2 linked regions of the Peribacillus simplex NBRC 15720 = DSM 1321 genome follow. The protein of the gene in region 2 binds, or shares a complex with, the protein of the main gene of each other region. Links are inferred from orthologs where the notes say so. Each region holds a gene or a part of one and is shown on either strand. Other genes may lie near its edges. The genes, in order: mfd and uvrA.

The links.
Region 1: the proteins of uvrA (region 2) and mfd are in contact, whole or in part, in a crystal structure (PDB 4DFC), measured with the Escherichia coli proteins. The link is inferred for Peribacillus simplex NBRC 15720 = DSM 1321 from one-to-one orthologs.

What each region holds. Positions count from the first base shown.
Region 1 is NZ_CP017704.1:2,496,373-2,508,569, reverse strand. The notes cover bases 80-4,152. They hold mfd (transcription-repair coupling factor), read left to right. Parts: upstream 80-415; coding sequence 416-3,952; downstream 3,953-4,152. Other genes in these bases: spoVT (stage V sporulation protein T), read left to right, coding at 4,140-4,152; BS1321_RS11935 (anti-sigma-F factor Fin), read left to right, coding at 80-258. In the rest of the region: more of BS1321_RS11935, read left to right, coding at 28-79; more of spoVT, read left to right, coding at 4,153-4,676; BS1321_RS11920 (putative polysaccharide biosynthesis protein), read left to right, coding at 4,899-6,521; bifunctional methyltransferase/pyrophosphohydrolase YabN, read left to right, coding at 6,514-7,986; BS1321_RS11910 (RNA-binding S4 domain-containing protein), read left to right, coding at 8,010-8,273; sporulation protein YabP, read left to right, coding at 8,349-8,657; spore cortex biosynthesis protein YabQ, read left to right, coding at 8,654-9,286; BS1321_RS11895 (FtsB family cell division protein), read left to right, coding at 9,300-9,686; BS1321_RS11890 (S1 domain-containing RNA-binding protein), read left to right, coding at 9,768-10,223; spoIIE (stage II sporulation protein E), read left to right, coding at 10,882-12,197. UniProt on the Escherichia coli protein: Couples transcription and DNA repair by recognizing RNA polymerase (RNAP) stalled at DNA lesions. Mediates ATP-dependent release of RNAP and its truncated transcript from the DNA, and recruitment of nucleotide excision repair machinery to the damaged site.
Region 2 is NZ_CP017704.1:2,898,778-2,916,300, forward strand. Bases 4,200-7,638 are described here. They hold uvrA (excinuclease ABC subunit UvrA), read left to right. Parts: upstream 4,200-4,558; coding sequence 4,559-7,438; downstream 7,439-7,638. Other genes in these bases: uvrB (excinuclease ABC subunit UvrB), read left to right, coding at 4,200-4,552. In the rest of the region: BS1321_RS13825 (MMPL family transporter), read right to left, coding at 1-112; BS1321_RS13830 (catalase), read left to right, coding at 320-1,927; BS1321_RS13835 (CsbA family protein), read left to right, coding at 2,118-2,348; more of uvrB, read left to right, coding at 2,567-4,199; BS1321_RS13850 (DUF4097 family beta strand repeat-containing protein), read left to right, coding at 7,669-8,769; hprK (HPr(Ser) kinase/phosphatase), read left to right, coding at 9,128-10,063; lgt (prolipoprotein diacylglyceryl transferase), read left to right, coding at 10,090-10,902; BS1321_RS13870 (nucleoside recognition domain-containing protein), read left to right, coding at 10,930-11,874; pyrophosphatase PpaX, read left to right, coding at 11,864-12,532; BS1321_RS13880 (acyltransferase), read left to right, coding at 12,529-13,047; BS1321_RS27515 (YwzD family small protein), read right to left, coding at 13,084-13,227; BS1321_RS13885 (class D sortase), read right to left, coding at 13,298-13,936; BS1321_RS13890 (processed acidic surface protein), read right to left, coding at 13,938-14,996; BS1321_RS13895 (ATP phosphoribosyltransferase regulatory subunit), read left to right, coding at 15,491-16,675; hisG (ATP phosphoribosyltransferase), read left to right, coding at 16,668-17,297; hisD (histidinol dehydrogenase), read left to right, coding at 17,324-17,523. UniProt on the Escherichia coli protein: The UvrABC repair system catalyzes the recognition and processing of DNA lesions. UvrA is an ATPase and a DNA-binding protein. A damage recognition complex composed of 2 UvrA and 2 UvrB subunits scans DNA for abnormalities.

The sequences.
Region 1 (12,197 bases), 400 kb from region 2 along the record:
ACTATTACTAAAATAGGGGGTTACCAAATGGCTCTCCATTATCGATGCCGACATTGCGGAACTAAGCTGGGCTCAATCGAGGCACACTCACTGAGTACGGAGCAGTTAGGTTTTAATCAACTTACCGATGAAGAGCGACAAGAGATGATCGTTTATGATTCTGAAGGGGATATGCATGTAAGGGCGATATGTGAAGATTGCCATGAATCGCTGCAAAGAAACCCTGATTTATATGAAAACGATTATATTATTCATTAGCGGGAGAGGGCTTTGGACAAAATCCAAAGCATTTTTCCGTTTGTCTGGAATACCAGGGCACATCGCCGTTAATAAAGAGGACGCTTGGTGAAATGGCCAAGTTCAAATACAAGGATTTAAAATGTTTTTCGCACGTTAAAGAGAGGGGGGAAAGAAAATGAATGGATTGCAGAACTTGTTCTCCAAACAAGATGATGTTCATTCGTTAATAGCCGGCATCGATGAAGGACTTAAGGAGCAAATCGTCTCTGGTCTGACGGGTTCCTCGAGATCACTATTGCTGGCTTCCGTATATGAAAAGACGAATAGGCCCATTTTATTAGTTACCCATAATTTATTGCAAGCACAAAAATTCCATGAGGACTTATCCAGTTTCATACCCGAGGAAGAATTATATATATATCCAGCTAATGAATTGATTGCGGCTGATTTGAGTGTAGCCAGCCCGGAATTAAGGGCCCAACGTGTAGAGGCATTGAACTTTTGGGCGGAGGGAAAGAAAGGGATTGTCATTGCGCCAATTCCCGGGGTGCGTCGTGTGCTTCCTCCAAAGGATATTTGGAAGAGGCATCAGCTCGCGTTTAATTTAGGGGAAGACATCGAACTTGAAGCAACGCTTAATAAATTCATTGCTATGGGTTATAACCGGTCTGAAATGGTTGCTTCTCCAGGTGAATTCAGTATCAGGGGCGGTATAATCGATATTTATCCGATCACCGAACCTAATCCAATACGAATTGAATTATTCGATACCGAAATAGATTCAATAAGGACTTTTTCAAGCGAAGATCAGCGGTCCATCGAGAAACTCAAGAAAGTGACGATTGGTCCTGTCAGTGAGGCTTTGCTAGAGACGGAGCATATCGAAAGAATCATAACAAGGCTAGAGAGCGGATTAAGTAAAAGCTTGAAGAAACTTAAAGATGAAAAAACCAAGGAACAGCTGGTTCAAACGGTCAGTTATGAACTTGAACAGCTGAAAATGGGGAATAAACCCGACAAAATCTTTAAATACTTAAGTTTAGCGTATGAAGATCCAGCTAGTTTAATAGATTATTTACCGGTAAATGGTTTGGTTTTCTTAGATGAAATCAGTAGAATCCAGGAAATCAATGATTCTTTGGAAAAGGAAGAGGCTGGTTGGTACACGGACCTTTTAAGTCAGGGACAAATTATCCATGATATAAAATTGGCTCACCCCATGCAGGAATTAATAATGAAATCCAGCAGGCCGTTTGTATACCTTTCATTGTTTTTACGGCATGTACCGCATACGAATCCTCAGAATATCCTGAATTTTGCCAGTAAACAAATGCAAAATTTCCATGGACAGATGAATGTGTTCAAAGCTGAACTGGAACGTTGGAAAAAAGGGAAATATACAGTCGTCATACTTGGACAGGATGAAGAACGGGTAAAAAAGCTGCATTCAGTTTTAGCCGATTATGATATAGAAGCAGCAGAACTGTTTAATGCGAACAGCATCCTTCCAGGTAAAGTACAGATTTTACGCGGCAGTCTGAATAGCGGCTTTGAATTACCTATGCAAAAGTTCAGTATCATTACGGAAACGGAATTGTTTAATAAGAAGTCAAAGAAATCAGTACGGAGACAGAAATTATCGAATGCGGAGCGAATCAAGAGTTATTCCGAACTGAAGATAGGTGACTATGTCGTTCATGTTAATCACGGTATTGGTAAATACTTGGGTATTGAAACCCTTACGATAAATGGGGTCCATAAAGATTACCTGAATATTCGTTATCAAGCGGATGACAAATTGTATGTTCCTGTCGACCAAATTGATCTTGTCCAAAAATATGTCGGTTCTGAAGGGAAAGAACCGAAGCTTTATAAGCTAGGCGGAACGGAATGGAAACGTGTCAAAAGCAAGGTTCAATCATCCGTTGAGAACATTGCCGATGATCTAATCAAGTTATATGCAGAAAGGGAAGCGGCTAAGGGCTATGCCTTTTCACCTGATGGTGATATGCAGAGAGAATTCGAAACATCATTCGCTTATAGCGAAACGGAAGATCAATTACGTTCCATAGTCGAAATAAAAAAGGATATGGAACGGGAACGGCCGATGGATCGTTTATTATGTGGCGATGTTGGATATGGGAAGACAGAGGTGGCCATCAGGGCCGCTTTTAAAGCCATAATGGATGGCAAGCAAGTTGCATTTCTTGTTCCGACCACAATCCTCGCCCAGCAGCACTATGAAACATTAAGGGAGCGTTTTCAGGATTATCCCATTTCGATTGGTCATATGAGCCGTTTCCGGACTAAAAAACAGCAAACGGAGACGATTAAAGGCTTGAAGGCCGGCACGGTGGATATAGTGGTTGGCACGCATAGGATTTTATCCAAAGATATCGTGTACCGCGATTTGGGGTTGCTTATCATTGATGAAGAACAGCGCTTTGGCGTTACACATAAGGAAAAGATCAAACGGTTAAAAACTAATGTGGATGTACTGACTTTGACTGCGACGCCGATTCCGAGGACTCTTCATATGTCCATGTTGGGCGTGAGGGATCTGTCTGTCATCGAAACACCGCCTGAGAACCGATTCCCGATCCAAACTTATGTCATGGAGTATAATGGCTCGTTGGTAACGGAAGCGATAGAACGGGAATTGGCCAGGGACGGTCAGGTTTATTTCCTTTACAATCGGGTAGAGGATATAGCAAGAAAAGCAGAAGAAATTTCCATGCTGGTGCCCGATGCCCGTGTCACCTATGCTCATGGGCAAATGTCAGAGCAAGAACTGGAAGCCGTCATGTTCGGCTTTTTAGAAGGTGAATATGATGTTTTGGTAAGTACAACCATTATAGAGACGGGTGTTGATATCCCGAATGTTAATACGCTTATAGTGAATGAAGCTGATAGAATGGGACTTTCACAGCTCTATCAGCTGCGTGGCCGTGTAGGGCGATCCAATCGGGTGGCATATGCATTCTTCACTTATAGGAAAGATAAAGTGTTGACGGAAGTAGCAGAAAAACGTCTTCAATCCATTAAGGAATTTACAGAATTGGGTTCAGGGTTCAAAATCGCGATGCGTGATTTATCCATCAGGGGAGCTGGAAACATTCTAGGGGCTCAACAACATGGCTTCATCGATTCAGTTGGTTTTGATCTGTATTCACAAATGTTGAAAGAAGCGGTAGATGCGAAACGTAATGACCAACCAGCCGAAGAAAAGAACAACCTGGAAATTGACGTTGAAGTTGATGCTTATATCCCTGATGCCTACATAATGGATGGACATCAGAAAATAGAAATGTATAAAAGGTTCAGAGGGATTGCTTCGCTTGAAGAAGTGGAAGAATTACAGGATGAAATGATCGATCGTTTCGGAGAATATCCAGAAGAAGTTTCCTATTTATTCATGATTGCCGAAATGAAGGTATATGCAGAAATGGCCGGAATTGAAAGCATTAAACAATTAAAGCAGGAAATCAGCATTCTCCTTAGGGAAAAGGTCAGCAACGATGTGGATGGACAAAAGGTGTTCGAGCTGGGATCGAAGTATGGCCGTATGGTGGGCTTCGGCATGGACGGCAATCGAATGAAGCTGGTCCTGCACATAAAAGGCGTAGAACAAAGCAAGTGGCTTAATATCTTATTTGAGATGGCCAAGGGTTTACAGTATGTAAAAAAAGAGACGCAAGCCACAAAAAACTGAATTGAATGATTGTCCTCTCGAAGAAATTTTTTTAGGTACCATGGTAAAAAAATGCAACAAAAAGAAAAATTTTTTCAAAGTGCATAGAACTTACCATTAGAAAAATACTAAGTACAATAGCTGGTGATGATTTTGCTGCAAAATGAGGATTTATCAAATCAATTAGATGAAAGTGAGGCAACATTAGATGAAAGCAACTGGTATCGTTCGCCGAATTGATGATTTAGGAAGAGTCGTCATCCCGAAAGAAATTCGCAGGACCCTCCGTATTCGTGAAGGAGATCCACTGGAGATATTTGTAGATAGAGATGGGGAAGTCATCCTAAAGAAATACTCTCCTATTAGTGAATTAGGCGATTTTGCAAGGGAATATGCAGAAGCACTTTATGATAGCCTTGGAAACCCAGTTATGATTTGTGACAGGGATACTTACATTGCAGTGGCAGGCGGCTCCAAAAAAGAATACTTAAATAAAAGCGTTAGTGAACTAGTGGAAAAAATCATGGAAGAAAGAAATCCTGTCTTGGAGTCTCCGAATGGACAAATTTCATTCGTTGATTCCAATGATGAAGAGGTTCAATCTTATACTGCAGCTCCGATCATTGCGAGTGGCGACCCGATTGGTGCCGTCTTGATTTTCTCTAAAGATAGTACCATTGGTGAAGTGGAACAGAAATCTGTTGAAACAGCAGCGAGTTTCCTAGCTAGACAAATGGAACAGTAACCTTGGACATGCCATTATATTTTTAAAGGTGAAAAGGGCAGCAATCGCGCTGTCCTTTTTGCTCTTTCTAAAAGGTTAACCGGATGGGGGCAGACATAAAGTGGGGGAGAATATTCTTCGAGGTGAATATGGAAAAAAATTAACAGTATGGCTGGGATTGAAAAATAACCATTAGAATTATGCTATAATAACTACCACATATGAGTGAAAAGGGGAAAAAGAATGGCTGAAAAGCCTTATAAAACATCAAATGAACTTTTTCGAGGTGCGCTGATTTTGAGCGTAGCAGCGATTATCGTAAAAGTATTGAGTGCGGCCTATCGCATACCTTATCAGAACATTGCGGGTGACATCGGGTTTTATATCTATCAACAGGTTTATCCCTTCTACGGTGTTGCTTTTACATTATCAACACTTGGCTTTCCGGTAGTCATATCCAAACTTATTGCCGAACGGGAGTCTTCCAAAAATAACTTTGCAGTCAAGGACATTTTAGTGACATCATTCGTCGTCTTAAGTTCGATAGGAGTCATGATGTTTGCTGCACTATTCCTTGGCGCTGATTGGATTGCAGGATGGATGGAGGATCCGCATTTAGCCGGTCTGCTGAGAATCGTTGCCTATTCCTATTTATTAATGCCGATTTCATCTGTTTTAAGAGGCTATTTTCAAGGAATAAACGACATGTTACCGACGGCAGGTTCGCAGGTCGCTGAACAATGCATCCGTGTATTGACGATACTTGTGCTTTCCACAATATTCGTGTATCTTGGCTACTCTCCTTATATGGTCGGCAAGGGGGCAGTCTTCGGTTCGATTACCGGCGGCATAACTGGCCTGGTACTGCTTATTGCTTTCGTTATTTTAAGAGAAGAATGGAAGCTTTTTTTACGAATGAGAATCAAACCGGCAAATTTCATCAAAATTTCCAAGGTCCTGATTTTCCAAGGTTTGGCCTTTTGCATAACTGGCTTGATCCTCATCTTGTTTCAGTTCGTTGATTCACTGCACCTGTATTCCCTACTAAGGGAAACGGGTATGGGGGAAAAGGAAGCCAAAGAATGGAAAGGGGTATATGACCGTGGACAGCCTTTACTTCAGCTAGGTACAGTCGTGGCCAATTCTTTTGCATTGGCGCTTGTACCTGTAATATCCGGATTCGTTCAGAGGAACAATGAACATGAATTATTGAATAAGATTAAGTTGGTGCTTCGTGTAAGTGCGACGATAGGACTCGCTGCCGCGATCGGGCTGGTGGTGACGATGAAGCCTGTCAATCATATGCTGTTCATGGATGCCAAAGGGACAATTACTTTAGCAATTTTCTCTTTATCGATTTTATTCACATCCCTCATAATGGCAGAAGCGGCAGTAATTCAAAGTTTAGGCTATTCGTTCGTACCGGTGATCATTACGATTGTGGGGGTGGGCAGCAAGTGGGCTTTAAACCTTGTTCTAGTTCCCCATTACAAAATCGCGGGAGCAGCCTCGGCAACAGTTCTTGCATTTATGATCATGACTGTATTATTTTATGCGGTTTTGAGAGTACATATTAAAAAGGCATTAATTGAAAAGAATCACGTGTTAATAATCTTGAAGAGTACGGTTTATATGGGTACGGCGGTTGTTTTATTCAATAGCTTATTCGAATTGATGTTTTCAGGCGAGAGCCGGTTGTTAGCTACGATCCAAGCTTTGGTCGGTGTAGGGATCGGTGCAGCCGTTTTTGTGATGACCGCCATTCGTGCAGGCTTATTTGGTGAAGAAGAACTTTCACTTATACCCGCAGGTTCAAAGCTTAAGCGATTTATAATAACGAATAGGAGTATACGAAATCATGAATGAGATTACGATAATAGGCCTTGGTGCAGGGGATTTAGATCAGCTTCCACTAGGGATTTATAAAAAATTGATACAAACAGAACAATGTTTCGTAAGAACGATCGATCATCCGGTAATCGGAGATTTGAAAAGGGAAGGAATCAATTTCACGGCGTTTGACGGGATATATGAAAAGCACGACCAATTTGAAGCGGTATATGAAGAAATTGCCGGAACATTATTACAAGAGGCTTCAAACCGTTCCGTTCTATACGCGGTACCGGGGCATCCTATGGTTGCGGAAAAAACGGTTCAGCTTTTGCTCGAAAAGAGTCCGGCTCTTGGAATAGCCATTAAGCTGGAAGGCGGGCAAAGTTTCCTTGATCCATTGTTTCAGGCTGTTAAAATCGATCCGATTGAAGGGTTCCAGCTTTTGGATGGAACAGATCTTTCCCCGGATGATTTGCACATTACCCAGCATATGATAATCGGACAGGTGTATGACGCATTCAGTGCATCCAATGTGAAGTTGACTTTAATGGAAAAACTTCCGGATGACTACGAGGTATATATCGTTACAGCGGCAGGCAGCAGTCAGGAAAAAGTGACAAAATGTGCTCTGTTCGAGCTCGACCGTCAGATGGAGTTAAGTAACTTGACGAGTGTTTATGTCCCGCCTGTTAAAGAAGAAACGTTACAGTATCGGGAGTTTTCTAAGCTACGGCAGATCATCGCAGAACTTAGAGGTCCTGACGGATGTCCTTGGGATAAGAAACAAACTCATGAAAGCTTGAAGAAATATCTAATAGAAGAAGCGTACGAGCTGATTGATTCCATCGATGAAGAGGACGATGAGGGCATGGTTGGTGAACTTGGGGATGTCCTTCTCCAGGTGATGCTTCATTCACAAATCGGTGAAGATGAGGGCATGTTCACGATCGATGATGTGATTGAAGGCATTACGGCGAAAATGATTCGACGCCACCCTCATGTATTCGGAAATGTTGAAGTGAACGGCGAAGAAGATGTATTAGTTAACTGGCAGAAAATTAAAGAAAATGAAAAAGGGAGCGAAACAAAAGCTCTGAAATCCATACTGGATGGTATTGAGAAATCGCTGCCAAACTTACTTCGAGCCGAAGAGTATCAAAAAAGGGCTGCGAAGGTCGGATTTGATTGGGATGAGGTTTCCGAAGCCTGGAAAAAGGTCAGGGAAGAAGTGCAGGAATTGGAAGAGGAAATATTAAGCCCGAACAGAGATGTCGAAAGAATAAAATCAGAGCTGGGCGACCTCTTTTTTGCGCTTGTCAACATTTCACGTTATTATGACATACAAGCGGAAGAAGCCGTCTACAAGGCAAACCAGAAATTCCACCAGCGTTTTACATATATAGAAGAGTGCATTCAAAGGGCAGACAAAAAGTTTGAGGATTATACATTGGAAGAATTGGATTCATATTGGGATGAAGCAAAAGCTAAAGGACTTTAATTAAGGGAGAGATTTGAATGTCGATGAGATTGGATAAATTCCTAAAAGTTTCAAGGTTGATCAAGCGCCGCACACTAGCGAAGGAGGTTGCGGATAAAGGGAGAATCACGATTAACGGACAACAGGCCAAAGCAAGTTCGAATGTGAAAGATGGCGATGAGTTGACTGTAAGATTCGGTCAAAAGCTGGTTACTGTACGTGTCGATAAAATTCAAGAAACGACGAAAAAAGAAGCGGCTGCAGATATGTATACTATCGTAAAGGAAGAAAAGCTAGCGGAGGAGTAAGGACAGGCTTGGTTCTAATTCCACTCTTACGGACATACACTTGTACAAAATCAGTGGTACTGTGAGGGATGAAAAATGAGCCAATATATTGATCCGAATGCTGGTTACACAAAAGGAACGATCCAAGAGCACGATGTAACGATGAAAGGCCGCCGTTTACTTGATATTACCGGTGTCAAACAAGTTGAAAGTTTTGATAATGAAGAGTTTCTGCTCGAAACGTCAATGGGATTCTTATCTATCCGGGGCCAAAACTTGCAAATGAAGAATTTAGACGTTGATAAAGGCGTCGTTTCCATTAAGGGAAAGATTTTCGACCTTGTTTATTTAGATGAGCAATCTGGGGAGAAAGCTAAAGGCTTCTTTGGCAAATTGTTCAAATGACCTTAACGATCCAATTTTATACGTTGCTTGCGATGATAGGCATGGGCAGTGGCTTTGGAGCTGCCCTGGATACGTATAGCCGGTTCCTGAATCGTTCAGAAAGGAAAAGGTGGATTGTATTCATCCATGACTTCCTTTTCTGGATCATCCAGGGACTCCTTATTTTTTATGTTTTGTTTTTAGTGAATGAGGGAGAGTTTCGCCTCTATTTATTTTTGGCCTTATTATGCGGTTTTTCAGCTTATCAAGCACTTTTCAAAGGTTTCTATCAACGTTTTTTGGAGATTTTGATAATACTTGTGATAAAGTTGGCGAGATTTATAACGCATTCGGTTCACATGCTGATATTTCTACCGATAAAATGGGTAATAGTATCTGTAATAGCCATCATCATTGGGATAGGTAAGTTCGTTTTAGCATTATTAAAATGGGCGGGGAAACTTCTTCTCTTTATTTTGAATATATTCTGGAGGCCATTAAAATGGATTCTGACTTATATATGGAATTTATTGCCGGTTTTTGTTACGAAAAACGTCGGGAAGTTTTATAATAAAGGAAAAGGGATTTTATTGAAAATAAAGAATTCTATATTTAGAACGCTAAATGGATGGAGAAATAAAAAGAAATGAGGAGCGATAAAAAATGAGTAGCCTGCGTAAAAGGAAAGTGGCAAAAATAGAAAATCCCTACGTCGCTCAACAAGAGAAAAAAGTACAAACCGTAGAAAAAAAGAAGCGTGGTCTTATGCGTAGATTAACTCTTTACTCAGTTTTCGCCGCTGTCTTTTTGATTTTTGCCGTTTCCACCCTCATAACGCAAAATGTTGCACTGGATGAGAAAGTTAAACAGAAGGAAGAATTGAAGGGAAAGTTAGCTGAATTGAAAAAAGACGAGACCCTTCTTAAAGAAGAAATCGTAAAGCTTAATGACGACGACTATATAGCGAAAATAGCCAGACGGGATTACTTCTTATCTGAAAAAGGCGAAATCATTTTTACCCTTCCAAAAGGGAAGGAAGATAGTGACTAATATTGACACTGTTTTTTTACTTTCGTTATAATATAGTGTGAAGAGATTTTTTTAACATTTCTAAGGAGGAACATTTTTTTTATGTCAATCGAAGTAGGCAGCAAGTTACAAGGTAAAGTAACAGGCATAACTAATTTTGGTGCATTTGTAGAGCTACCTCAAGGTTCAACCGGTCTTGTCCATATCAGTGAAGTGGCTGATAACTATGTCAAGGATATCAATGATCATTTAAAAGTGGGCGATACAGTTGAGGTGAAAGTCATCAATGTTAAAGATGGCAAGATTGGCTTGTCCATAAAAAAAGCGATAGACCGTCCTGAAGGTGAGCAAAAACCTGCATACACACCACGTCCGCGCCAAGGAAGAGGGAATGACAGCCGTTCCAAAGACTTCCGCTCGAAAGGTAATAGTTTCCAACCGAAGGAAAACTTTGAGCAAAAAATGGCTAAATTCTTAAAAGATAGCGAAGACCGCTTAACGACCCTTAAACGTAGCACCGAAACGAAACGGGGAGGTCGAGGAGGAAGACGCGGATAAAATTGCTGCTGAAAATAATAGTTTAGCAACTTTTCCTGTGAAATTATTCATAGTGTAGATAAAGGCAAGCTTGCCGGCTTGTCTTCTTTTAATTATCAACGACATAAAAAAAGCGCCTCTGAACACTTACTAAGATAAGTGTTCAGAGGCGCTTTTGGTATTTGATGACCCGTACGGGATTCGAACCCGTGTTACCGCCGTGAAAGGGCGGTGTCTTAACCGCTTGACCAACGGGCCGTGATTTTCATGATAAAAGATAGCGGCAGAGGGGATCGAACCCCCGACCTCACGGGTATGAACCGTACGCTCTAGCCAGCTGAGCTACGCCGCCATAATGGTAAGTGCTACTGAAGCACAAGTTATATCTTACATTCGTGAAGGAAAAATGTCAACAAAAAAAATAAAGTTTGTCGGTTTCCATTTCCTGATTATTTATTCGTGTTATTTTCCGCAAAAATAACCTAAAAACTTTGCTTTTCTTCAAAAAAAAAAGAACACCCGTTTCTGTATTGAAAAAAAAGGCACAAAAACCTGTATACAAATGATTGTTCAAGAAGAATTTCGTCGAACGTTTTTCTTATCCGCTTATAAAATTCTGACAAAAAAATGGACAAGCCCTCTATATAATAAAAATCACTAATACGAATGGGGTGTTGAAATGGAAAAAGTAGAAAGACCTATGATGGAACCTCTTGGAGATGTTCAGTTAAAAGAAGCGAAGGCAGGGGCCATCAATTGGATCCAACAACTGCAAATGAAGACGGAAGATATATTCATAAAAAAAGGCATCTCTTTAGCAATTATCGGTTTTTTATTAGGACGGGCATTAATTCTTTCGCAGCTGGCACCATTTGGACTTCCGTTTTTCGCAGCCGTTTTTCTCATGAGACGTGACAGGGCGCCACTGGCTTTATTCGGATTGATTGCAGGTGGGCTGACCGTTCACTATTCCAACAGTTTAGTAATCTTTGCATCGGCGTTCCTGCTTCTGTTATTTCATAAGATTAAGAGGCCCGCCGTAGAAGGACAATTCAAGACGATGTCGATGTACGTCTTTGCTTCACTATTCCTGGTCAACCTGGCTGAGCAATATCTGGTATTTCGAACGATTCAGCTGTACGACTTGATGATGATAGGAGTAGAGGCGGGACTCGCAATGATTTTAACCTTAATCTTCATACAGTCCATCCCGATGCTGACCATTCGGACTAAGTCCCAATCATTAAAGACGGAGGAAATCGTCAGCATCATCATCTTGCTGGCTTCGGTGATGACCGGAACCATCGGCTGGATGATATACGATTTATCACTCGATCATATATTCTCGCGATACCTGGTCCTCCTCTTCGGGCTGGCGGGAGGGGCCGCCATAGGCTCCACTGTAGGTGTAGTTACTGGATTGATATTCTCCTTGGCAAGTATTGCGAGTCTTTATCAAATGAGCCTTCTTGCATTTTCAGGGCTTCTGGGCGGTTTGTTGAAGGAGGGAAGGAAGATAGGGGTTGCCGCAGGCCTCTTGATTGCTACGTTACTGATAGGTTTATATGGTGAGGGCACCAGTAATATTATGGTGACCCTTTATGAATCACTTATAGCTGTGGCCCTATTTATATTGACACCGTCATCCATAATCAACAAAATAGCGAAACATATACCGGGCACAGTCGAGAATTCCGATGAACAGCAGCAGTATGCCCGGAAAGTGAGGGATGTCACCGCTCAAAGGGTGGAGCAATTCTCACATGTATTTGAGGCGCTCTCTAATAGCTTTTCCCAAGTGGATGAAAGGGGGAGATTGGAGGAAGATGAGAAAGAATTCGACTACTTCTTAAGTAATGTAACGGAAAAAACGTGCCAGCTTTGTTTTAAAAAAGAACAATGCTGGTCCAAGAACTTTAATACAACCTATGACGGCATGCAGGAAATTATGCTTCAATTAAGTGAAAATAATGGTCAGCTCCCTCAAAAAACTTC
Region 2 (17,523 bases):
GCAATGTGAAGGTTAATGCGATTGCTGCAATTATCCACACAGCAATGACAACCCAACGACTGGTTTTTCCGGTCATCATCCTGCCAAGTCTTCCTAATATTGATTCGTCCAATGAAGGCACCCCGCTTTTTGAATTATTTATCCTTAGTTCATTATAATGGAGTGCTGTTGACATATACAAAAATGGGTATGCTTACTCCATGTTTCTACTAGAAGCTTCAAGTTGTTAATGGCATGAGGGGAAAAGTACTTATTTAACTAATTTCAATTAAATTTGAAGATTGAAGAGTGAAATATAGGGAATAGGGGAAAGTATGGTATGGCTTTTATTAACAGAGGAGGGATTTTTTTGTCCGATAAATCCAAAAAACCAAATGATGAATCGAAAGAAACATTAACGAACAGGCAAGGGCACCCGGTAACGAATAACCAGAGTCTTAGAACTGTAGGGAACAGAGGACCTAGTACACTTGAGAACTATGATTTTCTGGAAAAGATCAGCCACTTCGATAGGGAGCGTATCCCTGAACGGGTTGTGCATGCCCGTGGTGCAGGTGCACATGGTTATTTCGTTCCGACCGGTAAAGCGGGGGACGAGCCGACTTCAAAATATACGAGAGCGAAGGTTTTTCAGGAAGAAGGTAAAAAAACCCCGGTATTCGTGAGATTTTCATCCGTTATTCATGGAGGGACGTCCCCGGAAACGTTACGTGATCCCAGGGGATTTGCCGTCAAATTTTATACGGAAGATGGAAACTGGGATCTTGTAGGAAATAACCTGAAAATTTTCTTTATCCGAGATGCCATGAAATTCCCGGATTTGATTCATGCCTTCAAACCGGATCCGGTCACGAATATTCAGGACGGCAGGAGGATTTTCGATTTTTGCTCGAGTTCGCCTGAAACATTCCATATGGTTACCTTTGTGTTTTCCCCATGGGGCATTCCAGCTAACTACCGCATGATGCAAGGATCAGGGGTCAATACTTATAAATGGGTGAATGAGGAAGGGAAAGCCGTGCTTGTCAAGTATCACTGGGAACCGAAACAAGGGATCAAGAACCTGACACAGCAAGAGGCAAATGAAATTCAAGCTACGAATTTCAATCATGCCACACAGGATCTATATGAAGCGATTGAACGCGGGGACTATCCTGAATGGGATCTCAACGTACAGATCATGAGTGATGATGATCATCCTGAGTTGGATTTTGATCCGCTGGATGATACGAAGATCTGGCCGAAAGATGAGTTCCCATGGCTGCATGTCGGTACGATGGTATTGAATAAAAACCCTGAAGACTATTTCACTGAAGTCGAACAGGCTGCATTCGGCACGGGTGTCCTAGTGGATGGACTGGACTTTTCTGATGACAAGATGTTACAGGGACGTACATTCTCTTATTCCGATACACAACGTCACCGTGTTGGCGCGAATTATCTGCAATTGCCAATTAATGCTCCAAAGAAACCAACAGCCACGAATCAGACTGGCGGACAGATGCAATATGAAGTTGGCAGAGGCAGTCAAAGCCCGCACATCAACTACGAACCATCAACCGTCGGCGGCTTGAAAGAAGCCAAGCAGACGGGCAAGGAGTATACACCTATGGTGGAAGGGAAGCTTGTTCGTGAGACAATCGATCGCCAGAACAATACGAAACAGGCTGGTGAAACATTCCGTGAATTCGAGGATTGGGAAAAAGACGATTTAATTTCCAATTTAGTGGCGGCATTGGCTCCTGCCGACAAGCGCATTCAGGAAAAAATGATAGCACTTGCCGAAGAAGCCGATGAAGAGTATGGCCGCAGATTGAAAGAGGGACTGGCCACGGCTTCTGAACATACGGACTCTTCAAAACCTTTGGGTGGGACGGATAACCCTGAGGACGCCGTTAAAAAAGGACATGAAGCGGATCCATATTGATTGGAGTGAAAAGAAGCAAACTTCCCTTTAAAGGGGTTTGCCTCTTTTTTTTAATGGGCATAATTGATGGATGTGTGGAATGTTCTCCTGATGATGCCTTGAAAATCAAGTGGGAAATTGATTGGCAAAAAACCTCATAATCATTTAAACTGAAACTACTCTATTTTTCTCTTATAAAGGAGATGAAAAAATGATTAAAATTCTTTCTGCCCTTTTCCTTCCTTGTCTACTTGTCATGCTATTTTCAAGAGTCACCTATAACAATGTCGTAGGCCTTGTTTTAACTGTTGCCTTGATTACAGCTTCCGCATATAAAGGTTATACGCATACAAACTTATTGATCATCGTCGATGCCTTATCCCTGACAGTGGGATTTTGGTTATCAAAAAGAATGATGAAACGTACATCCAAGAGCGCCTGACACTAAAGGTGCTTTTTTTGTACTCAAACGTGTCATTCCCCTCAACACATCATGAAGTCCGTAACCTAAAAATAGAATGGATGTTCGCTTATTACTGGTTTGTTTTAAGGCTATTGTGGTAGAATGTGTATATATGCTTTATTAAACCGGAATAAATAGAAGGGATATAGGCATGTCCCGTTTTCATATAAAAATATTTCAATAGGAGGCTATGCTTGGTGAAGGATAAGTTTGAGTTAGTCTCAAAATACTCTCCTCAAGGAGATCAACCGGCAGCAATTGAAATGCTGGTCGAAGGGATTAAGGAAGGCAAGGAAATGCAGACGTTATTGGGTGCAACGGGGACAGGGAAAACGTTCACCGTTTCCAATGTGATCCAAAGAATCAATAAACCGACTCTTGTCATTGCCCACAATAAAACGTTGGCAGGGCAGCTTTACAGTGAGTTCAAAGAGTTCTTCCCTAATAATGCCGTTGAATACTTCGTTAGCTATTATGATTATTACCAGCCAGAAGCTTATGTTCCATCCACGGATACCTTCATCGAAAAAGATGCAAGCATCAATGATGAAATCGATAAACTGCGTCACTCGGCAACTTCGTCTTTGTTCGAAAGGAAAGATGTCATCATCATTGCCAGTGTTTCGTGCATATATGGACTCGGTTCTCCTGAAGAGTACCGGGAGATGGTTGTTTCCCTCCGAACAGGCATGGAAATAGAACGGAATGCCTTGCTGCACAGACTCGTGGATATTCAATATGAGAGGAATGATATTGCTTTCCAAAGGGGGACTTTCCGCGTTCGCGGCGACGTGGTCGAAATTTTCCCGGCCTCACGTGATGAACATTGCGTACGGGTGGAGTTTTTCGGGGATGAGATTGACCGTATCCGTGAAGTCGATGCCCTGACTGGTGAAATTACTGGTGAACGTGAACATATCGCCATTTTCCCGGCTTCCCACTTCGTAACCCGCGAAGAGAAAATGCGGATAGCCATTCAAAATATCGAAACGGAATTGGAAGAGCGATTGAAGGAATTAAGGGAAGATGAAAAACTCCTTGAAGCACAGCGCTTGGAGCAGCGGACCCGTTATGATTTGGAAATGATGCGGGAAATGGGCTTTTGTTCAGGGATCGAGAACTATTCCCGCCATTTAACCCTTCGTCCCTCAGGTGCGACACCATACACTTTAATAGATTACTTTCCAGAGGACTTCCTATTGGTCGTGGATGAATCACACGTAACCCTTTCGCAAATCCGCGGAATGTTCAATGGCGATCAGGCGCGTAAGCAAGTGCTAGTCGATCATGGCTTCCGTCTGCCGTCTGCAAAAGATAACCGCCCGCTAAGATTTGAAGAATTTGAAAAAAAGGTCCATCAATCCATATTCGTTTCGGCAACTCCGGGACCATATGAACTCGAACATACGCCAGAAATGGTTCAGCAGATCATCCGTCCTACCGGATTGCTGGATCCGACGGTAGAAGTGAGGCCTATTGAAGGGCAGATAGATGACTTGATCGGTGAAATACATGAGCGCGTCAAAAAGAACGAGCGTGTGCTCATTACGACCTTGACGAAAAAGATGTCTGAAGATTTAACTGATTATTTAAAGGAAATCGGCATTAAGGTCCAATATCTTCATTCGGAAGTGAAGACCTTGGAAAGGATAGAAATCATTCGGGAACTTCGAATGGGCAAATATGATGTACTCGTTGGAATCAATCTTTTAAGGGAAGGCCTGGATATTCCGGAAGTGTCGTTAGTGACCATTCTGGATGCCGATAAAGAAGGGTTCCTTCGCTCGGAACGTTCGCTTATTCAAACGATGGGCCGTGCAGCCCGTAATTCCAACGGCCACGTCATCATGTATGCAGACCGCATCACGAATTCGATGGAACTTGCCATCAATGAAACGAGCCGGCGTCGTGAAATCCAGGGAAATTATAATAAAGAGCATGGAATAATGCCTCAAACCATTCAAAAGGATATCCGTGACTCCATAAGGGCGACTCATGTAGCCGAAGAAAGCGAAGAGTATAAGGAAGACCTTGCACCAAGCCTCGCGAAGCTTCCTAAAAAAGAGCGTTTAAAAGTGATGGCAAGCATGGAAAAAGAAATGAAAGAAGCGGCAAAGGCACTGGACTTCGAGCGAGCTGCCGAGCTGCGTGATTTATTACTAGAGTTAAAAGCGGAAGGGTGACGAAACATGGCAATGGATAAAATTGTGATAAAAGGTGCCAGGGCCAACAATTTAAAGAATATTGATATCACGATACCGAGAGACAAACTTGTTGTGCTGACCGGATTATCGGGATCTGGAAAGTCTTCCTTGGCTTTTGATACGATTTATGCAGAAGGGCAAAGACGTTATGTAGAATCACTTTCCGCTTATGCCCGTCAATTCTTAGGCCAAGTGGATAAACCGGATGTCGATGCGATTGAAGGTTTGTCACCAGCCATTTCCATAGACCAGAAAACGACCAGTCGAAATCCTCGTTCAACCGTAGGGACTGTTACGGAGATCTATGATTATTTAAGGCTGTTATTTGCACGGGTCGGAAGACCGACCTGTCCGATCCATAATATTGAAATCACCTCACAAACGATTGAGCAAATGGTGGACCGCATTCTTGATTACCCTGAGCGAACCAAGCTTCAGGTATTGGCACCGCTTGTCTCAGGCAGAAAAGGGACACATGCAAAAGTTTTGGAGGAAGTTAAGAAACAAGGATATGTCCGCATTCGTGTGAACGGGGAAATGCATGATCTCAGTGAGGAGATCACTCTCGAAAAAAATAAAAAACATTCGATTGAAGTCATCATAGACCGGATCGTCATTAAAGAGGGTATCATGGCTAGGCTTGCAGATTCATTGGAAAGTGCTTTGCAGCTTGGCGAAGGCAAAGTCATCATTGACGTCATGGGTGAGGAAGAGCTGCTGTTCAGTGAACATCATGCTTGTCCATACTGCGGATTTTCTATTGAAGAGTTAGAGCCGAGAATGTTTTCCTTCAATAGCCCGTTTGGGGCCTGCCCTGATTGTGATGGCTTGGGGGCGAGGCTTGAGGTGGACCGTGATCTGGTCATCCCGAATCAGGATTTAAGCCTCCGTCAACATGCGATTGCGCCATGGGAGCCGACGAGTTCTCAATATTACCCGCAGCTCCTTGAAGCGGTAGCCAACCATTATGGGATAGATATGGATGTGCCCGTTAAAGATTTACCGGAAGAGAAAATGGATAAGGTCTTGCTTGGTTCAGGTAAAGATAAGATATATTTCCGTTATAAAAACGATTTTGGAAGAGTGCAAGAAGGATATATTCCTTTTGAAGGTGTTTTAAGAAACATCGAAAGGCGCTTCAAGGAGACGAGTTCAGACTATATTCGTGAGCAAATGCAGAAATATATGTCAGAACATCACTGTCCAACCTGTAAGGGTCATCGATTGAAAAAAGAGAGTCTTTCCGTGCTCATTCAAGGGGTCCATATAAGTGAAACGACAGCTTTATCAGTGGAAGATGCGTTAGTATTTTTCGATGAGCTTGATTTGACTGAAAAGGAAGCTGCAATTGCGAAATTGATTTTACGTGAAATTCGTGAGCGGCTTGGTTTCCTGGCTAATGTAGGTTTGGAATATTTGACGTTGAGCAGGGCAGCGGGAACATTATCAGGCGGTGAAGCGCAGCGAATACGATTGGCGACGCAGATCGGTTCCCGATTGACGGGAGTCCTCTATATCTTGGATGAACCTTCAATAGGGCTGCATCAGAGGGATAACGATCGATTAATCGAAACATTGAAGAATATGCGCGAAATCGGGAACACCCTGATTGTTGTCGAGCACGATGAAGATACGATGATTGCTGCGGATTATTTGATCGATGTTGGTCCTGGAGCAGGAGCACATGGAGGAGAAATCGTGGCCGCTGGTACTCCGGAAGAGGTCATGAATAATCCTAAATCCTTAACGGGCCAATATTTAGCAGGGAAGAAATTCATTCCATTGCCATTGGAACGCCGGAAAAATGATGGTCGTGTAATTGAGATAAAAGGTGCCAAGGAAAATAATTTGAAAAACGTTAATGTGAAATTCCCACTTGGGGTCTTTACAGCCGTTACAGGAGTCTCTGGATCAGGGAAAAGTACATTAGTGAATGAGATCCTCCATAAATCATTGGCTCAAAAGCTGAATCGGGCAAAAGCCAGACCAGGCGATTTCCGTGAGATCAAGGGTATTGAGCATTTAGATAAAGTCATTGATATTGACCAATCACCGATCGGCAGAACCCCACGGTCGAATCCAGCTACCTATACGGGTGTATTCGATGATGTTCGTGACGTGTTTGCCTCGACTAATGAAGCGAAAATCCGCGGTTATAAAAAAGGAAGGTTCAGTTTCAATGTGAAGGGCGGCCGCTGTGAAGCATGCCGTGGTGATGGCATTATCAAGATTGAAATGCATTTTCTCCCTGATGTCTATGTCCCGTGTGAAATCTGTCATGGGAAACGTTATAACCGTGAAACTCTTGAAGTGAAATATAAAGGGAAAAACATTTCCGACATTCTCGATATGACAGTTGAGGAAGGCGTTAGTTTCTTTGAAAATATCCCAAAAATCAAACGGAAGCTACAAACGATTTTTGACGTTGGTTTGGGTTATATCAAGCTTGGACAGCCTGCTACCACTTTATCAGGCGGTGAAGCACAAAGGGTGAAACTTGCTTCTGAATTGCATCGTCGTTCCACTGGGCGCTCCTTTTATATCTTGGATGAACCAACAACCGGACTTCATGTCCACGATATAGCAAGGCTGCTCCAGGTTCTGCAGCGGCTGGTTGACAATGGGGATACAGTTTTGGTGATCGAGCATAATCTGGATGTCATCAAGACGGCGGACCATATTATTGACCTGGGACCGGAAGGCGGAGATAAGGGCGGTACGATCGTCACTTATGGAACACCTGAAAAAATATGTGAAGTTTCCGAATCGTATACGGGAAAATACTTAAAACCTGTACTTACCCGTGATCAAATTCGCATGGAAAATTGGATTGAAGAAAAAGAAACTGAGCATGAACATGCTTAAAAGAACAAGCCATCAGGCTTGTTTTTTTGTAGAAAAATGACGGTGTGCATTTAATCAATCATTTGATTAAAGAGTAGGAAAACAAGATATTTCCGGGGAAATCATACATCTTCCTGTTCGGAAATTGTCATTTCCCTTTGTCGAATGATGGGAAAAACGGTATTTATGAAACTTTTTAGATATCTAGGCGTATGTATGAATAAAATGATAGAAGAAAGCGAGGAATGTTCATGCAGGAGGAAAGAAAGAAGATTTTAGAAATGATTCAGGATGGAAAGTTATCAGCGGAAGAAGCCATGGGCCTATTGGAAGAATTAGATAAAGCCAGTCAGGAAAGTGAAGCTAAAGAGCAGAAATTGCAAAATGAATTATCGACGGTAGTCGTGGATAAGAAAAGCGAAGGAAGCACTCAGGATACGTTTAAGAAGAATATCCAGTCATCGAAAGAAAAGATTATTGATTTCGTTGAAAGTGCTTTTAAGAAAATCAAAGAAACGGACCTAGATTTCAATTTCGGGAAATCTGTGGAGGTCAGTCATATTTTCCAGCATGATCATGATTTCCTGAATGTTGTTGATGTAGATATAGCAAATGGGAAAATAAAAATCGCCGCATGGGACCATAATGATGTCCGGGTTGAATGCCAAGCTAAGGTATACCGTGTGGAAGATATAGAAGAAGCCAGGAGAAACTTTTTAGAAGAGGTCGATTTTACGATTGAAAATGGAAAATTGAAGTTCAAGGTTCGTGAAAAATCCATAAAGGTTGATACGATCATGTACATTCCAAGGAAGGAATATGAGGACATTCATGTAAGGATGTTCAATGGAGCAATCACGACTGAATCATTGAAATCAGAGAACCTTAAAGCGAAAACGGCGAATGGTGCCATTCATATCATGCAGGGTACGGGTGAATCGTGTGAGCTTGAAACAGGTAATGGGTTGATCACCATTTCAGATACCAACTTTAATGACTTGGAAGCCGAGACCCTGAATGGACCGATTAATGCCGATGGGTACTTCAAGAAATTGGATGTCCAAACTTTCAATGGGGAAATCATCTGTACGAATTCAGGGATGGATTGCGATTCGATCCATGCTAAGTCAGTCACTGGAAAAGTCCAGCTGACCCTGCCACCAGGTAAGGCGATCGAAGGAGAGTTGAAATCAAATTTAGGAAGCTTTAATGTTACTTTGGAAGGGATGACCATCATCGAAGAGAAAAGTGATGTGGTTCAGAAGGTCCTTAAGTTTAAGACGGTTAAAGAAGAGGTTCCTGTGCTTCATGTCTTTGCAGAAACCAAGACTGCAGCGATAACGGTTTCCTGATGAAGAAGAAAGCCCGCTGATATAACTGGCGGGCTAGACTGTAGGCAAACTCGATGGAAAACGAGTTTGCCTACATTTTTTTTATGGTTTGTACAATTTGGATGTTGATTTCCGCCCCCTTTTGTCTGCAAGGTGAGCCCACCAATTTTTGGGGATGAAACAAGCGAAAGGATTCTGAAGTATTGTATGTTCCTCTCATCTCTTTCCTATTCACAGGGACCTTCCCACTGCCGTCATCCGGTTGGAGTGAATAAAAAAACAATAAATCGATAATGCTTTGTTTGGTTATTAACAGAAAAATGCTAAAATAGAAAAAGTATCTCAAAAAATAGCATCGCTCCAAAAGGAGGAAAGATATATGGCAAAAGTCCGTACAAAGGATATAGTAGAAGCGTTCGGTCTAGAACTTATCAGTGGGGAAGAAGGAATTAACCGACCAATCGTAACGAGTGATTTATCTCGTCCCGGACTTGAAATAGCCGGTTTTTTTGATTATTATCCCGCGGATAGAGTACAGCTTTTAGGTATGACGGAGATGTCCTTTTTTAATCGGTTGAATGAACCGGATCGAATACAGAGGATGGAAGAGTTATGCAGGGACTTTACTCCAGGCATCATCATTACGCGTGGTCAGGAAGTGCCGATAGAGTTGATCGAAGCTTCTGAGCGGGAATCGGTTCCTGTGATGAGATCTAGTATGAAGACAACAAGGTTATACAGCCGTCTGACCAATTTCCTTGAAAGCAGGTTGGCACCAACCACTGCTGTTCATGGTGTATTGGTGGATATCTATGGGTTAGGGGTGTTGATCACCGGGAAAAGCGGAGTCGGTAAAAGTGAGACAGCCTTGGAATTAGTGAAACGGGGTCATCGTCTCGTAGCCGATGATTGCGTCGAAATCAGGCAGGAAGACCAAGATACGCTAGTCGGGAATGCACCGGATTTAATCGAACATCTTCTTGAAATAAGAGGATTGGGAATCATTAATGTAATGACACTTTTTGGAGCTGGTGCAGTTCGGAGCAATAAAAAGATCTCAATCGTCATCAATCTGGAACTATGGGAAAAAAACAAGCAGTATGACCGGGTTGGTCTTGATGAAGAAAAAATGAAAATCATCGATACGGAAGTGACGAAAATTACCGTTCCTGTCCGTCCAGGGCGAAATTTAGCCGTTATCATTGAAGTGGCAGCCATGAATTACCGCCTGAAACGAATGGGAGTAAATGCTGCAGAACAGTTTTCAGATCGCTTGAACCATGCCATTGCAGATCCGGAACATGATGAATTTTAAAAGGTTATAGGAAATGAGGGGACAAAATGGAACAAGGAATACAGCCGCTGAATCCAATAGCGATAGATCTAGGCCCCATCCAGGTACATTGGTATGGACTAATCATCGGGTTCGGTGTGTTATTGGGTCTTATTATCGCTTTAAGGGAATCTGAGCGAAGAGGTCTTGATAAGGAAATATTTACGGATATGATTTTGTTTGCTGTCCCAATCGCGATCATTAGTGCCCGTATTTATTATGTGATCTTCCAATGGGAGTACTATTCACAAAACCCGGGGGATATCATAAAAATATGGAATGGCGGAATTGCCATACATGGTGCGTTGATTGGATCGGTGCTGACTGCAATCGTCTTTGCCAAGGTCAAAAAAGTCTCATTCTGGAAGCTGGCGGATATTGCTGCACCGAGCTTATTGTTGGGGCAGGCGATTGGCCGTTGGGGTAATTTCATGAATCAGGAAGCGCATGGGGGAGAAATAACAAGGTCATTCCTGGAAAATATGCATTTGCCTGAATTCATCATTAATCAAATGTACATAAATGGTGCGTATTATCACCCAACCTTTTTGTATGAATCGATTTGGAATATCGTCGGTGTCATTATTCTCTTAAGTTTACGGAAGGTGAACTTGCGCAGGGGGGAACTATTTTTAACCTATGTATTATGGTATTCCATCGGCCGTTTTTACATTGAAGGATTGCGGACGGATAGTTTGATGCTGACGGAATCGCTGCGTATCGCACAAGTGATCTCGATTGTGTTGGTAGCTGTAGCCATTGCTTTAGTGGTCTATAGAAGGGTCCGCGGGCATGCAGACAAAAAATATTTAGATGCATAGGGAATATGTGTAAAGGGAGAGGGCATAGTGTTAGTGGATTCGATTAAAAAGGGACTTCTTTCAGGCTTGAATACAACTTGGTCTTTGGGAAAAGTGATATTCCCAGTCACTCTGATCGTCACTGTGCTTCAATATACGCCTGTCTTGCCCTTCATCATTAACTTGATAGCGCCTTTGATGAATCTCATCGGTCTTCCAGGGGATGCGGCAATTCCGCTCGTGTTAGGGAATTTCCTGAATTTGTACGCAGCGATCGCTGGCATATTAACGCTTGATTTAACTGTGAAAGAAGTTTTTATTATCGCTATGATGCTATCTTTTTCACATAATTTATTGATCGAGTCAGGTGTGGCTATGAAAACCGGTGTCAAGCTGTGGATCATCTTAACTGTACGGATCGGGCTTGCGCTTTTATCGGCGGTCGTCATCAATCTTGTTTGGCAGGGCGGATCTGAAATGGCCCAAGGAGTGGCTATCGGGGAGGCTGCAGAGATTAACGGAGCGGGTGCAATCCTTTTACATGGGGTCATCCAGGCCCTTTCAGGAATCGGCCAGCTGGCGGTCATCGTTATTCCGCTCATGGTGGCGGTTCAAATCATGAAAGATTTAAAATGGCTGGAAGCCTTCTCGAAAGCCCTGGCTCCCTTCATGAAGGTCCTGGGGATGAAGCCGAATGCCTCCATGCCTTTCGTTACAGGCCTGACTCTCGGTTTGGCATATGGAGCAGGCGTAATGATTCAAGCGGCTAAAGAGGATAATGTTTCGAAGAAGGATATGACGATTGCATTTATCTTTTTAGTTGCCTGCCATGCTGTTGTAGAAGACACACTGATTTTTATTCCGCTGGGGATTCCGGTCTTGCCGTTGTTACTTATTCGGGTACTCACTGCCATTGTTTTAACGATGGCCGTTGCGTATATATGGAATCGGACTGACAGGGTACAGAGAAAGGAAGCTGTATATGAACAGTAACATAACTACATTATTATTTGATCTTGATGGGACGTTGATCAATACAAATGAATTGATCATCGCCTCTTTTACAGAAACTTTAAACCACTTTTGTCCTGGAAAGTTCAATCGGGAAGATATCATTCCATTTATCGGACCGACTTTGGTTGATACTTTCTCTTCCATTGATCCAAAACGAGTGGATGAAATGATTGCATACTATCGGGAGCATAATTGGAGGAACCATGATTTGCTTGTGACACAATTTGACGGAGTGTTCGAAACCGTTCAAACATTGAAGCAGAGCGGCTATAAATTAGCAGTCGTTACGACAAAGAAACGTGATGTCGTCGAAAAGGGCCTGCGTTTAAGCAAACTGGATCAATTCTTTGAAGTGGTGGTCACGCTGGATGAGGTGGAAAAGGCAAAGCCGGACCCAGAGCCTTTGGTAAAAGCTTTAAATCAACTCGGTTCGGTTCCTGAAGAATCGATCATGATTGGCGACAGTTATCATGATATTATGGGCGGGAAAAATACAGGTACAAAAACGGCAGGGGTCTCATGGTCCATTAAAGGCCGTGAATTCTTAGAAAGTTATCACCCTGATTATATGCTTGAGCAGATGGCAGATTTATTGAATATCGTTGAGGTTGACAAGCTCACGGAGGCAAGAAAATGAGACGCACGTCCCGCTATCCAGTTGAAGGGGCCAATTCACTATGGCATGTATATAAGACCGTTCCATTCTGGAAAGTCGTAAAGAATTTTGTGGTGATACAGTTGGCGCGTTATACGCCTTTTCTGGGCATGAAGAATTGGCTATACAGGACTTTTTTACATATGAAAGTCGGGAAGCATACTTCGTTTGCCTTGATGGTCATGCCGGATGTGATGTTTCCGGAAAAAATATCGGTTGGAATAAATACTGTCATTGGCTATAATACGACGATCCTTGCTCATGAATATTTGATTCATGAATATCGTTTAGGAGATGTAGTCATTGGTGATGAAGTATTGATTGGAGCGAATTCGACCATTCTTCCAGGACTTTCAATTGGTAATGGGGCGATTGTCTCTGCGGGGACGCTTGTCCATAAGGATGTTCCGGAGGGAGCTTTCGTCGGGGGAAATCCAATGAAAATCATATATACCAAAGAGGAAATGCTTGAGAGAGAGCAGCAAACTTCCTTATGAAAAAAGGGACTTGCCCATATATGCGGCAGGTCCTTTTTAATGGCATTTTGGGTATAACGGAGTCAGTTCATTCTTTAGATGCCCTATCACTTCGTTGATTGATACATTTTCCTGGTTCACCGTCGCTTCATACGTTTCTTTTAAAATTCGAAAAAAACTTTCCTGTGCCTGTTTATCCATATTGAGCATGTCCTCCTATCATCTATTAAAGATTTATGAAGATGGGGCTGAACAACTTCAGCCCCATATCTCATTTATCTATTTCCGATTTCAATAAATCGGCAACCAATACGTACCGTTCCGGTGCACTACCAATATATGAAAAAGGATAGCAGGTTGTTACTGTCAGTGTAGCTTTAGGCTTGGGAACGATCACGGTACGGTCATCTGCATCGACGATACGAACCTTCCTCACTTTATATGTAAACGAACCGGCTTCTGTCTTGGCAATCAGCAAGTCGCCCTCGCCGACTTTACCTAGATCTCTGAAAATTGTATCTCGGTGACCGGATAAAACGGAATTATCCTTTTCACCGGGGAGGACGGACCCCGCATAATGACCGACACCCTTTTCGAGTTCATCTTCGTCCGTTCCGTGATAAATTGGGAGTGTTGCCTCGATTTTTGGAATATAAAGCTCACCCATCAAATCACCTTTCTCCGGTCGTTCTTCATATAGTTCAAGCCGAGCGGGAATATCTGCTTTCGTCTTCGGTTCGGGGAGCTTAGCCGTCACTTCCGTTGTGTCAGATTTCATTTTATATAGGGCATAGCCTTTTAACAGCGTATAGGCGTTTGTCGTTGTAAAATAAAAGCCTAAGGTTAAAAAGCAAACAGCAGTGATAAGTAACCACTTTTTCTTATGCCTGGATTGCCTATTTTTGCTCATCTTAATTAGTGAGTCTCGCTTTTCTAATTAATCCGAAAGCGATACCCATCAACACTAAACCGATTAAAGCACCGAATAAGTAATTACCAGCCGTTTTAGGAAGCACTCCGCCTTTTTCCGTTTTATGTTCAGGTTTTGCGGGTTTCTTCTTTTCTTTTTTTACCTCAGCCACTTTAGAAATGACCTCAGTGGACTGTTTAATGTCATTACCGGTTTCTTTCACTAAATCAGAACCGATCATTTCACCTGTCAATGTGAAATCGAGCAAAAAATTGCTGTTTAAATCATAAATGGAAACTAGTAAACTAGCATTCGTCAATTCCTTAAGCTGGAATAAAGCCTCAAGGGATAGGTTTGTCGTGACACCATCCTGAATTAAGGCGAATTTGAATTGAATTTGCAGCAAGCTTTGAAGATCTTTATATATAGAAAGCAACTCAGCCACTTGTTCTGCTGACAATTCATCAATTGTTTCAAAATACTCGAGTTGATCCATCCTATCGGAGATCGCTATTAAACGATCTTCAAAAGAAGGGTCTTCGACGATAGGTAAAAGATGGTTCATGAATCTGTCGAGCTCTTCGTCTGTAAGGCCGATCTCAGTAAAGAGACCATCCATTAAATCGATGATTTCTTCCTCATCATATTCCATCTCTTCCTCATCATAACCCATTTCTAAATCGATGATATCCTCAATGTCGTAAATGAAATGGAAGGTATCGATGATGGAATCTCCCTCTTCCAGTTCGCCGTATTCTATTAATAATTCCGTAAGTTCAGCTTCTGTCATTTCATATTCATTAAGTAGATTCTGTAAGGTCTCAGGGGTGACGGTCTGTCCTAATGTATCACGCAACTCTTCTACCGATTCCAGTTCATTCAATGTTAAGTCATAATAGGATAAATACTCTTCCAATTCTACTTGCGTCATTCTAACTTCAGAAAGGTATGCATTAAGCTCATCCTGGTTGATCTTAGTTGCCGCAAAACCCTTCGTTCCGCTTAAACCCAGTGAAAAAAGAACGATAAGTGCCACAAAAAATGTAAAAAATCTCTTCATTCCCAGTTCCTCCTAAAATTTTATAATGTTACCAAACTCCTAAATATTATAAAACAGCTAAACCAAATGGTATACATTAATAACGATAAATGGCTAAAGATAGGAAGAATTATCCGGGGAAAAAGGTATAATTCCTTCCGATAGGACTTAAACCAATCATGAAGAATATCCATGACCACCGTGGTATTGAAGTAATGGGGTTAGGCATATTTTCCTTGACGTAAGGTGGGGGCAGGGGTAAACTATTAATAACTTCAACCTGCTACCATATTAGCGAACTAAAGTGATTTAATAGATTATTTCGAGTATTTATATGATTATGTCATTTTATTTGATACTATTTTTATTATATGTTATCCGAAATTTGGATTTAAGCGTGAAACCTTGGAAAGATAAAGGGATAAACAAAATAATGAATGGGTGCATCGGTTTTTGCCTATAGGCGGACCGATTGGATATAGATAGTAATCAATATTTCAAAAGGATGTGCAGTCGTGACAAAGCCATTTATGTTTGAAAAACCATTAGGCATGAGAGATACATTGCCGGTGCTGTATGAAACGAAAGTGTTGGCCAGAAATAAAATGAGTGATGAAATCAAGAAGTGGGGCTATCAATTTATTGAAACGCCTGCTTTGGAATATTATGAAACAATTGGAGAGGCTTCAGCAATATTGGATCAACAGTTGTTTAAACTTCTTGATTCCCAGGGGCATACGCTAGTACTCCGTCCAGAGATGACAGCCCCCATTGCACGGGTCGCAGCATCCAAACTGTTAAAACAGCAAATTCCGCTTCGCTTGGCCTATTCCGCGAATGTATACCGGGCACAGCAGCGTGAAGGAGGCAGGCCTGCAGAATTCGAACAGATTGGTATTGAGTGTATCGGAAATAAGTCTATAAGTGCCGATGCTGAAATGATTGCCCTGCTCGCGGATGCTTTAAAGGCTGCCGGACTTCAGGATTTTAAGATTTCCATTGGACATATTGGATTTCTGCAAGAATTTTTCTTAAGCATTCTAGGTACGGAGGAAAGAGCCTCTATATTAAGGAAGTTTTTGTATGAAAAGAATTATGTTGGTTATCGCGAGCATGTTAAATCACTGCCGCTTTCATCGATTGATAAACAACGGCTTATCGAATTTACCTCATTAAGGGACAGTGAAGGAACCTTGGAAAAGGCGCTAGGGTTGGTTGAAAATAATAAAGGGCAAGATTCTTTGGCTGAACTGAAGGAATTGTCTGCGCAGCTGAAAGAATTTGGCGTAGAACAATATGTGAGCTTCGACTTAACATTGGTCAGTCATATGAGTTATTACACGGGAACCTTATTTGAAGTGTATGCCGGACAAGTTGGTTCGCCGATCGGCAATGGCGGCCGGTATGATAATCTGCTTGAGAAGTTCGGCTGGAATGCTTCGGCCACAGGTTTTGCAATCCGGGTGGATCGTCTTGCAGAAGCTCTTGGGGAGCCGATTCAGCCTGTCGCACCAGAATGTATTTTATTCAGTCCCGAACGGAGATTGGAAGCAATTGAATTTGCAAGAATGAAACGCTCCGAAGAGAAATTAGTAACGATTCAAGATATTACAGTCGTCCAAAATGTCGATGCTTTTACACGGACATTTTCTGAAGTTCATTTATTCGTAGGGAATGGGGGGAATGGAAAAGATGAATAATAGCTTTTTAACGATTGCGATGCCGAAAGGGAGAATATTTGAAGAAGCGGCAGAGCTATTAAGAAGGGCCGATTTTCGTCTCCCTCCCGAGTTTGATGATTCCCGGAAATTGATCCTTGAAGTGGAAGAGGAGAATCTGCGGTTCATTTTAGCTAAACCGATGGATGTCGTAACTTATGTGGAACACGGCGTCGCTGACATTGGAATTGCAGGGAAAGATGTCATGTTAGAAGAAGAACGTGATGTCTATGAGTTACTTGATTTGAAAATCAGTGCCTGCTATTTAGCTGTAGCTGGACTGCCTGGTACGAAAATAAGTGACATCGCCCCCAAAATAGCCAGTAAATATCCGAATGTTGCCTCCAGTTATTTTCGCGAGCAGGGGGAGCAAGTCGAGATTATAAAGTTGAATGGGTCTATTGAGTTAGCACCGTTAATTGGTTTAGCTGAACGAATCGTCGATATCGTTTCAACGGGGCGGACATTGAAGGAAAACGGTCTTGTGGAATATGCAAAAATCGCCAATGTGACTTCGAGGCTTGTGGCAAACCCTGTCAGCTATCGAATTAAAGAAGCAAGGATTACTGAAATCGTGGAACGACTAGCAGAAATTATTGAATAGTAAAGAATCGCTAATGAGGTGAAGGTATGAAAATAGAACGGTTTGCTGAAGGGATTTCACTGAAACGCTCGGTTGAAGCAGGTACTGCCGATCAAAGAAAAGCGGTTCAGGATATTATTTATGATGTCAGGAAAAGCGGAAACGCCGCTTTACATACCTATACCGAACGTTTCGATGGTGTCAGCCCAGAGGAATTACTTGTATCGGAACAGGAAATGGAAGAAGC